One region of the Streptomyces sp. NPDC057900 genome, then DNA from elsewhere that is predicted to be linked to it. Evidence: riboswitches for the same ligand, from Rfam matches in the RefSeq annotation. Region 1 holds a riboswitch; each other region holds the start of a gene.
The links. Region 1 has a riboswitch for thiamine pyrophosphate ahead of ACFVQ0_RS02865 (purine-cytosine permease family protein). Riboswitches for the same ligand answer to the same signal wherever they lie in the genome.
Positions count from the first base shown of each region.

Region 1 (2,195 bases):
TCTGATCAGTACCTGGCGGTGGACCCGCCCCGAGGAACTGCCGACGCCATTGTTCGACCCCTCGGCGCAGATCCTCGCGGCCTGGCGCCCCGACCTCGGCATCGAGCACCCGCCCGCCCATCGGCTGAGCGTCCTGCCCGAGGGTACGCAGGTGAACCCCTAAATCATTTATTCGTTTGCCTAGGGGTCGTAGGCAGAGTTAGCGTCGATGTCATGAAGGCCGTGACCGAGCAGGACATCCGCACATCGTTCGTCAACTGCTCCAAGGGGGAAGCCAAGCGTCTGCCGCTCCCCCGCGATTTCGAGGAGCTGCCGTGGGAGGATCTGGACTTCCTCGGCTGGCGTGACCTGTCCGCTCCCGGGCGCAGCTACATCGTCACCGAGTACGACGGCCGGACGGCGGGCATCACGCTCCGCTTCCCCTCCCAGCAGCGCGGCTTCCTGCACCGGAGCATGTGCTCGCTCTGTCTGACCACGCACCCCGGCAGCGGGGTCTCCCTGATGACCGCCCGCAAGACCGGGCAGTCCGGGCGCGATGGCAATTCGGTCGGCCTGTACATGTGCACCGACCTGGCCTGTTCGCTCTACGTCCGGGGGAAGAAGGCCGTGCCCTCCGGCGCCCGGTTCAAGGAGTCGCTGACGGTGGAGGAGCAGATCGCCCGCACATCGGCCAATCTTTCCGCATTCGTGGCCAAGCTCTTCAGCTGACCGGGGCCGGCCTGGTCCCGTCGGCCTGCCGGAACTCCAGCGTGAGCCGGTTGCGCACTGCCTCCCGTCGCGCTACGCGCACACGCACCCGGCTATCCTGGCCGCCACACCGGACACGGGGTGCCCCGCACAGGGGCTGAGAACACACCCGTCGAACCTGAACCAGTTAGCACTGGCGGAGGGATGTCTTCATGTCATTGCCGTATGCCCAGGACGAGCGCGCGGCCACGGACCCTCGGCCCGCGTTCGACGGGCGGATGCCCACCGCCCCCGGCGATCTGCGCGTCGAGGCGCACGGGATAGCCCCCGTCCCCGAGGACCGCCGCTACGGCGGGCCCGGCCGGCTGTTCACCGTCTGGTTCGCCCCCAACCTGACCATGACCGGGGTCTTCACCGGCACCGTCGGCATCGCGCTGGGCCTGGACTTCGCCACGGCGCTCACCGCCGTCGTGCTCGGCACCCTCGTGGGTGCCGTTCCCACCGCGTATCTGGGCACCTGGGGCAGCCAGACAGGCGCCGGACAACTCCCGCTCGCCCGGCTGGCGTTCGGCCGGGGTGTGCTGCTGCCGGGCACGCTCCAGTGGCTGTCGTCCATCGCCTGGGACGCGCTGATCGAACTGTTCGGCGGGGAGGCGCTGGCCCAGTTGTGCGGCTGGCCGTTCTGGCTGGGAGTGCTGGTCATGATGGCGGCCCAGGGCGCGCTCGGCGTCCTGGGATATGAGGTGATCCACCGGCTCCAGACTGTGATGACCTTCGTCCTCGCCGCCGCCTTCGCGGTGCTCGCCACGAAGCTGCTGGACGGGGTGCACCCCGCCGCGACCGGCACCGCGCACGGCGCGGACCGGGCGGGCGCGTTCGTCCTGACGTGCACCGTCGCCCTGAGCCTGGCGCTGTCCTGGGCGCCGTACGCCAGCGACTTCAGCCGCTATCTGCCGCGCACCACGTCGCGGCCCCGGATGTTCTGGTGCACGCTGCTCGGCATCAGCGTCTCGTTCGTGGCGGTCCAGACGCTCGGCCTGTGGGGTGCGTCCGTCTTCACCGACCAGACCGCGCACGGCATCGACACCCTGCTGGGCGGGGGCGCGCTCGGCGCGTTCGGGCTGCTCGCCGTGGCACTCGCCGCGCTGTGCAGCAACGCCATGAACGACTACAGCGGCTCGCTGGCCCTCCAGACCATGGGCGTCCGCCTGCCGCGCCCCGTCGCCGCCGCGCTCGCCGCCGCCCTCGGCTTCCCGCTCGTCCTGTGGATGCACGCGGCCGACACGACGGCCCGCTTCCAGAACGTGCTGCTGCTCGTCGGCTACTGGATCCCCGGGTTCGTCGCGATCGTGGCCGTCGACTGGATCGTCCGGGCGCGGGCGCGCGGCGGCTCCCCCGTCGACCTGGCCGCCGAGAGCTCCCGCCCCCAGCCGTGGTGGCCGGCGCTCACCGCTTTCGCCGCGGCCTTCGCCGCGGCGGTGCCGTTCATGAACACGAGCCTGTACGTG
Region 1 is NZ_JBHVOI010000001.1:712,011-714,205, forward strand. It holds gene ACFVQ0_RS02855 (NUDIX hydrolase) at 1-163, shown strand, start outside; gene ACFVQ0_RS02860 (FBP domain-containing protein) at 214-708, shown strand; TPP riboswitch at 815-909, shown strand; gene ACFVQ0_RS02865 (purine-cytosine permease family protein) at 900-2,195, shown strand, end outside.

Region 2 (2,195 bases), on a different contig from region 1:
GCCGCGGTCCGCGGCCCCTGGAGCGCGTTGTCCCAGTGGTGGACCAGCAGCCGCGCCCCGTAGCGCGCGGAGGGGAAGGAGGCGCAGTCGCCGACCGCGTACACATCGGGCAGCGAGGTGCGGAGCGCCGCGTCGGCGGTCACGGAGCCGTCGGGCCCGAGCGCGACGCCGGACCCGGCCAGCCAGCCGGTGGCGGGGTGGGCGCCGATCCCGACGACGACGGCGTCGGCCGGCAGGCTTCGGCCGTCCGCCAGGAGCACCCGGCCGGGCTCGACCCCGGCTACCCGCGCCCCGGTCAGCAGCGTGGCGCCGCTCTCCGCGTACCAGGCGGCCATCGGGGCGGCGACCTCGGCGGGCAGGGCGCCCGCGAGGGGGCGGTCCGCGGCCTCGACGACGGTGACTTCGCAGCCCGCCGAGCGGGCCGCGGTGGCGAACTCGGCGCCGATCCAGCCCGCGCCGACGACCACGACGGTGTGCCCCGCGTCCAGGACGGGCCGCAGCCGCGCCGCGTCGTCCAGGGTGCGCAGCAGATGGACCCCCGGCACCCCCTCGGAGCCGGGCAGCACGACGGGTTCGGCTCCGGTGGCGATGACCAGGACGTCGTAGGGGACGGGCCCCTGCGAGGTGTCCAGTTCGTGGTCCCCGGCACGCAGGCCCGTGACCTCGCGGCCCAGCCGCAGCTCGATGGAGAGTGCCTCGAAGTCGATGTCGAAGGCGGATTCCTCGGCCTTGCCGAGCAGCACCGCCTTGGACAGCGGTGGCCGGTCGTAGGGCTGGTGGGGTTCGGCGCCGATGAGGGTGAGGGCGCCGGTGAAGCCCTGTTCCCGCAGGGCCACCGCCGTCTGCACACCCGCCATGCCCGCGCCGACGACGACCACCCGCCGTCCGGCCCGCTCCGACTGCCGCTCCGGCCGCTCTGCCCGCTGCTGCTCGTTCACCCGACCACCTTAATCAACTGACGGTCCGTCAGGAAAGGGGTTCCTCACCGTCCTCGTACCGCCGGCCTCCTGCTTTACCCGTCCAGCGGGGCTGGGTCTAGGGTGGCCCACGTAAAAGACTCGCGGGAGCCCGGACGTACCGGGCTGAGAGGGAGGCTGGGCGGCCTCCGACCGTACGAACCTGATCCGGGTCATGCCGGCGAAGGGAGGGGCTGGATGCCCACGCCTGTCCACCGCGCGAGCGGGTACGAGGTCCTCGTCATCGGGGGCGGCGTCATCGGGCTGGTCACCGCCTGGCGGGCCGCGCAGCGCGGTCTGGCCGTCGCGGTCGTCGATCCCGATCCCGGCGGCGGGGCCGCCCGGGTCGCGGCCGGAATGCTGGCCGCCGTCACCGAGCTGCACTACGGCGAGGAGATGCTGCTGGGGCTCAACGTCGCCTCCGCAGCGCGCTATCCGGCGTTCGCGGCCGAGCTGGAGTCGGCGAGCGGGCAGGACATCGGCTTCCGCGCCTGCGGCACCCTGGCCGTCGCGCTGGACACCGACGACCGCGCCCATCTGCGGGAGCTGCACGAGCTGCAGCGCCGCTCCGGGCTGGAGTCGCAGTGGCTCACCGGCCGGGAGTGCCGGCGCCTGGAGCCGATGCTCGCGCCGGGCGTACGCGGCGGGCTGCGGGTCGACGGCGACCACCAGGTCGACCCGCGCCGGCTGTCCGCCGCGCTGCTGACGGCCTGCGAGCGGGCCGGGGTCGTCTTCCACCGGCAGCGGGCCGAGCGGCTCTCGGTGGTGCGCGACCGGGCGACCGGTGCGGTACTGGCCGACGGTACGCGGACGGAGGCCGATCAGGTCGTGCTCGCCGCCGGCAGCCTGAGCGGCCGGCTCGCGGGGGTGCCGGACCACGTCCGGCCGCCCGTCCGCCCGGTCAAGGGCCAGGTGCTGCGGCTGACCGTACCCACCGCGTACGCCCCCTTCCTCAGCCGCACCGTCCGGGCCGTGGTCCGGGGCAGCCACCTCTACCTCGTGCCGCGCGAGAACGGCGAACTGGTGGTCGGCGCCACCAGTGAGGAGATGGGCTGGGACACCACCGTCACGGCGGGCGGGGTCTACGAGCTGCTGCGCGACGCCCACGAGCTGGTGCCCGGCATCACCGAGCTGCCGCTCACCGAGACGCGCGCCGGTCTGCGCCCCGCCTCCCCCGACAACGCCCCGCTGCTCGGCCGCACCGCGCTGCCCGGCCTCCACCTCGCCACCGGCCACCAC
Region 2 is NZ_JBHVOI010000005.1:341,147-343,341, reverse strand. It holds gene ACFVQ0_RS21800 (NAD(P)/FAD-dependent oxidoreductase) at 1-857, opposite strand, end outside; TPP riboswitch at 1,051-1,163, shown strand; gene thiO (glycine oxidase ThiO) at 1,155-2,195, shown strand, end outside.
Region 2: another riboswitch for thiamine pyrophosphate. It lies ahead of thiO (glycine oxidase ThiO); the one in region 1 lies ahead of ACFVQ0_RS02865 (purine-cytosine permease family protein).

Region 3 (2,195 bases), on a different contig from region 1:
AACTTCTTGCCGATCATGAAGTCCAGCAGGGCCTTGCCGCCCGCCTCGTTCTTCGCGCCGTCGAGCAGACCGGCGAACTCGATCTGCCGGAAGCACGTCCTGGTGGCGACCCCGGTCGGGGCGGTCTTGGGCCGCGGGTCCGCGTACAGCACCTCGACGGGCGGGCTGGAGGCGTAACTGACCACGAGCGGCCGGTCGGCCTTGGCCTTCCTGCCGCCCGCGGAGCCGGAGAACTCCTCGTTGTACGCCTGCTCCCAGCCGTCGACGACCTTGACGCCGTTGCTCTTCAGCTTCTTCCAGTAGTCCTGGTAGCCGTCCTGGCCGTAGGTGGCGACGCTGCCGAGGAGGAAGCCGAGGCCGGGCGAGGAGGTCGCGGCGTTCTCGGTGACGAGGAGGTTCTTGTACGCGGGCTTCGCCAGGTCGTCGAAGGTCTTCGGCGGCGCGAGCTTCTTGTCGGCGAAGTACTTCTTGTCGTAGTTGACGCAGATGTCGCCGGTGTCGACCGGAGTGACCCGGTGCTTCGCCGCGTCCAGCTGGACGTCGGACGCGACCTGGCCGAGGCCCTTGGCGGCGTACGGCGTGAAGAGGCCGTTGTCGAGCGCGCGCGAGAGCAGGGTGTTGTCGACGCCGAAGAACACGTCACCGCGCGGTGATCCCTTCGTCAGGATCTCCTGGTTGAGGGCGGCGCCCGCGTCCCCGCTCTTCAGGACCTTGACGGTGTAACCGGTCTCCCGGGTGAACTCCTTCAGTACGCCCTTGGACGCGTTGAAGGAGTCGTGGCTGACGAGCGTGACGGTCTTGGAGCCGGATCCCCCGGTGCCGGACGATCCGGACGACGCGTCGTCCGAGCCGCCGCAGCCGGCGAGCGCGGTCGCGCCGATCGCGGCGGCGACGGCCGCCACCGCGACCTTCTTGGTGGTGCTCATGTGATTCCTCCTGGAGATGACCAGGAAGAGACGCGGCCCTGCCCGCGCCGGTGGAGAACCGGAAGCGGGCAGGGCGCAACAGCTTGAGTAAGGTCCGAACTTCCTACCCGGAATGACCCGGGCGAGGTTCAGAGGGTCTGCGGCCAACCTGTCCTTGGTGCCGCACTCTCAGCGCTGTGGCGCTCCCCTGTCGGAATATGAAGTTGAATTCACGCCCAGGCTACACGGCCGGTTCCGGCCTCAGCGCTCGGATGCCGCGAGCTGTCCGCAGGCCCCGTCGATCTCCTGGCCCCGGGTGTCGCGCACGGTCACCGGCACCCCGTGGGCGGCGATGGCCTCGACGAACGCCTTCTCGTCCTCCGGCCGCGATGCCGTCCACTTCGAGCCCGGGGTCGGGTTCAGCGGGATCAGGTTGACGTGCACCCGCTTGCCCTTGAGCAGCCGGCCGAGCCGGTCACCGCGCCAGGCCTGGTCGTTGATGTCCCGGATCAGCGCGTACTCGATGGAGATGCGGCGGCCGGACTTCTCCGCGTACTCCCAGGCCGCGTCCAGCACCTCGCGCACCTTCCACCGGGTGTTCACCGGGACGAGGGTGTCGCGCAGCTCGTCGTCCGGGGCGTGCAGCGAGACGGCGAGACGGCACTTGAAGCCCTCGTCCGCGAAGCGCAGCATCGCCGGCACCAGGCCGACGGTGGAGACGGTGATGCCGCGCTGCGACAGCCCAAGCCCGTCGGGCTCGGGGTCCGTCAGCCGGCGAATGGCGCCGACCACGCGGTTGTAGTTGGCGAGCGGCTCGCCCATGCCCATGAAGACGATGTTGGAGAGCCGCGCCGGGCCCCCGGGGACCTCGCCGTCGCGCAGCGCCCGCATGCCGTCCACGATCTGGTGGACGATCTCCGCGGTGGAGAGGTTGCGGTCGAGACCGGCCTGCCCGGTGGCGCAGAACGGGCAGTTCATCCCGCAGCCGGCCTGCGAGGAGATGCACATCGTGACGCGCTCGGGATAGCGCATCAGGACGGACTCCACCAGCGTCCCGTCGTGCAGCTTCCACAGGGTCTTGCGAGTGGTGTCGTCGTCACAGCTGATGTGGCGGACCACGGACATCAGCTCGGGGAACAACGCCTCCGCGAGCTTGTCCCGCGACCCGGCCGGAATGTTGGTCCACTCCGACGGGTCGTGCGCGTACCGCGCGAAGTAGTGCTGCGAGAGCTGCTTGGCGCGGAACGGCTTCTCGCCGGTCGCGGCGACGGCTTCCTTGCGCTCGGCGGG
Region 3 is NZ_JBHVOI010000014.1:90,705-92,899, forward strand. It holds gene ACFVQ0_RS32705 (thiamine ABC transporter substrate binding subunit) at 1-926, opposite strand, end outside; TPP riboswitch at 1,009-1,125, opposite strand; gene rlmN (23S rRNA (adenine(2503)-C(2))-methyltransferase RlmN) at 1,167-2,195, opposite strand, start outside.
Region 3: another riboswitch for thiamine pyrophosphate. It lies ahead of ACFVQ0_RS32705 (thiamine ABC transporter substrate binding subunit); the one in region 1 lies ahead of ACFVQ0_RS02865 (purine-cytosine permease family protein).

Region 4 (2,195 bases), on a different contig from region 1:
ATCCCTTCCGATTCTGATACCTGCCCGGTAAAGCTGCTTCGCACTCATCGTCGGGTCCGCCTGATGCAGTTCCCAGACGGCCGATGTCTGGGTGACCGTCACATCGTCGAGCACCCCCAGGGAGCCGATGATGACGCCGGCCAGAAGCAGACCGCTCATGTCGATGTGCGGATACAGGCCGTGGATGAGGCCGGTGCTGTCGTCGGTGTTCCCGCTCAGGCTCGCCCAGCCGATGAAGAGCGAGCCGAGCAGCCCGATCAGCAGGAGCGAGATCAGGGTGCCGACGACGGCGACCGAGGTGCGAGCGGTCAGCCCGTGACAGATGTAGAGGGCGATCAGCATGATGGCGCTGGCTCCGACCACCGCCACGAGCAGCGGATTCGAGCCCTGCAGGATGGCCGGGAGGATGAACAGGGTCAGCACGGCGAACGACAGGGCGAGCGCCACCAGTGCCATGACTCCGCGGAGTCGGCCCACGACGACCACCGCCACGGCGAAGATCCCGGCCAGCAGCGCCATGGGGAACTTCCGGTTCACGTCCGTCACGGAGTACTGGAGGTCATGGGGCGCGTCGGGGGCGTACGCGACCACCACTTCCTGCCCCTTCCGCAGCTGTCGCGGTGCGCCGGGCTGGACCACCTCGATGAAGGTGCGCCCCTTGTCCTTGCCGCTCGTGACCTCGACCGCGGCCTTCTCGCAGAGTGCGGTCCCGCCGCCGGTCGCCGGGTCCTTCGCCGGCGGGGTCTCGCCATCGACGGGCAGCTGGGCCGCGTTCACGTCCTTGCAGTCGACCTTGTCGACGTTCACCACCTTCGCCTGCTGGGTCTGCCGGTCGAAGCCGACACCGGTTCGTTCGTGCGCCGGCGCACCACCGGGCCAGAGCACCACGAGCCCGACGGCGACCGCGGCCGCGAACGGGATCAGTACGGCGGCGATCACCTTGCGCAGGTGCTTGGACACGGGTGCGGCGGGGCCGTGCGCGTGGCTGTGGGCGTGGGCGTGGTTGTGCTGAGGGGACGGCTGCTCGGGAACGCTATGGGGGGACGTCACCGGCCGATCATCGCAAGACGAGCGGGGCCCACTGTTCAGCACACCCGTCAGGGCGTTAGCGTGGTGGCACCTTTGCACACGCGGGAGCTCGGAGCACCGGGCTGAGAGGGCGCTGATCTCCGTACATCCGTACGGGACAAGCTGCGCCGACCGCCGAACCTGTTACCGGGTAATGCCGGCGTAGGGAGTAGGTCTCATGACCACAGCGGATGCACGCATGCCTGCCTCCAGTCAGAACGACGAGGGCGGTCGGAGCGACAAGACCGGTCCGAGCGACAAGGCCAGTAAGTCCATCGGGTGGCACAAGGGGTACGTCCAGGGCTCGCGCCCGGACCTCCGGGTGCCGGTCCGTCAGGTGCACCTCACCAACGGCAAGGACGTGACGCTGTACGACACGTCGGGGCCGTACACCGATCCCGCCATCGACACCGATGTCCGCCGCGGACTCGCGCCGCTGCGGGAGAACTGGATCATCGCCCGCGGTGACACCGAGGAGTACGCCGGCCGCGCCGCGCGTCCCGAGGACGACGGGCTCAAGCACACCTCGCCGCGCGGCGGGCTGCGCAATCTGGACGCGGTCTTCCCCGGCCGCCCGCGCCAGCCGCGGCGCAGCCGGGACGGGCGCCCGGTGACCCAGCTCGGGTACGCCCGGCGCGGCGAGATCACCCCGGAGATGGAGTACGTGGCGATCCGGGAGAACGTCACGCCCGAGGTGGTGCGCGAGGAGATCGCCGCGGGCCGGGCCGTGCTGCCGGCCAACGTCAACCACCCGGAGATCGAGCCGATGATCATCGGTAAGCGGTTCCTGGTGAAGGTGAACGCCAACATCGGCAACTCCGCGGTGACGTCCTCCATCGAGGAGGAGGTGGACAAGATGACCTGGGCGACCAAGTGGGGCGCCGACACGGTCATGGACCTTTCCACCGGCCGCAACATCCACACCACCCGTGAGTGGGTACTTCGCAACTCCCCGGTGCCGATCGGCACCGTGCCCCTCTACCAGGCACTCGAAAAGGTCGACGGCAGGGCGGAGGAGCTGACCTGGGAGATCTACAAGGACACCGTCATCGAGCAGGCCGAGCAGGGCGTCGACTACATGACGGTCCACGCCGGCGTACGCCTCCCGTACGTGCCGCTGACGGCCC
Region 4 is NZ_JBHVOI010000003.1:478,145-480,339, forward strand. It holds gene ACFVQ0_RS16495 (YibE/F family protein) at 1-1,050, opposite strand, end outside; TPP riboswitch at 1,121-1,254, shown strand; gene thiC (phosphomethylpyrimidine synthase ThiC) at 1,247-2,195, shown strand, end outside.
Region 4: another riboswitch for thiamine pyrophosphate. It lies ahead of thiC (phosphomethylpyrimidine synthase ThiC); the one in region 1 lies ahead of ACFVQ0_RS02865 (purine-cytosine permease family protein).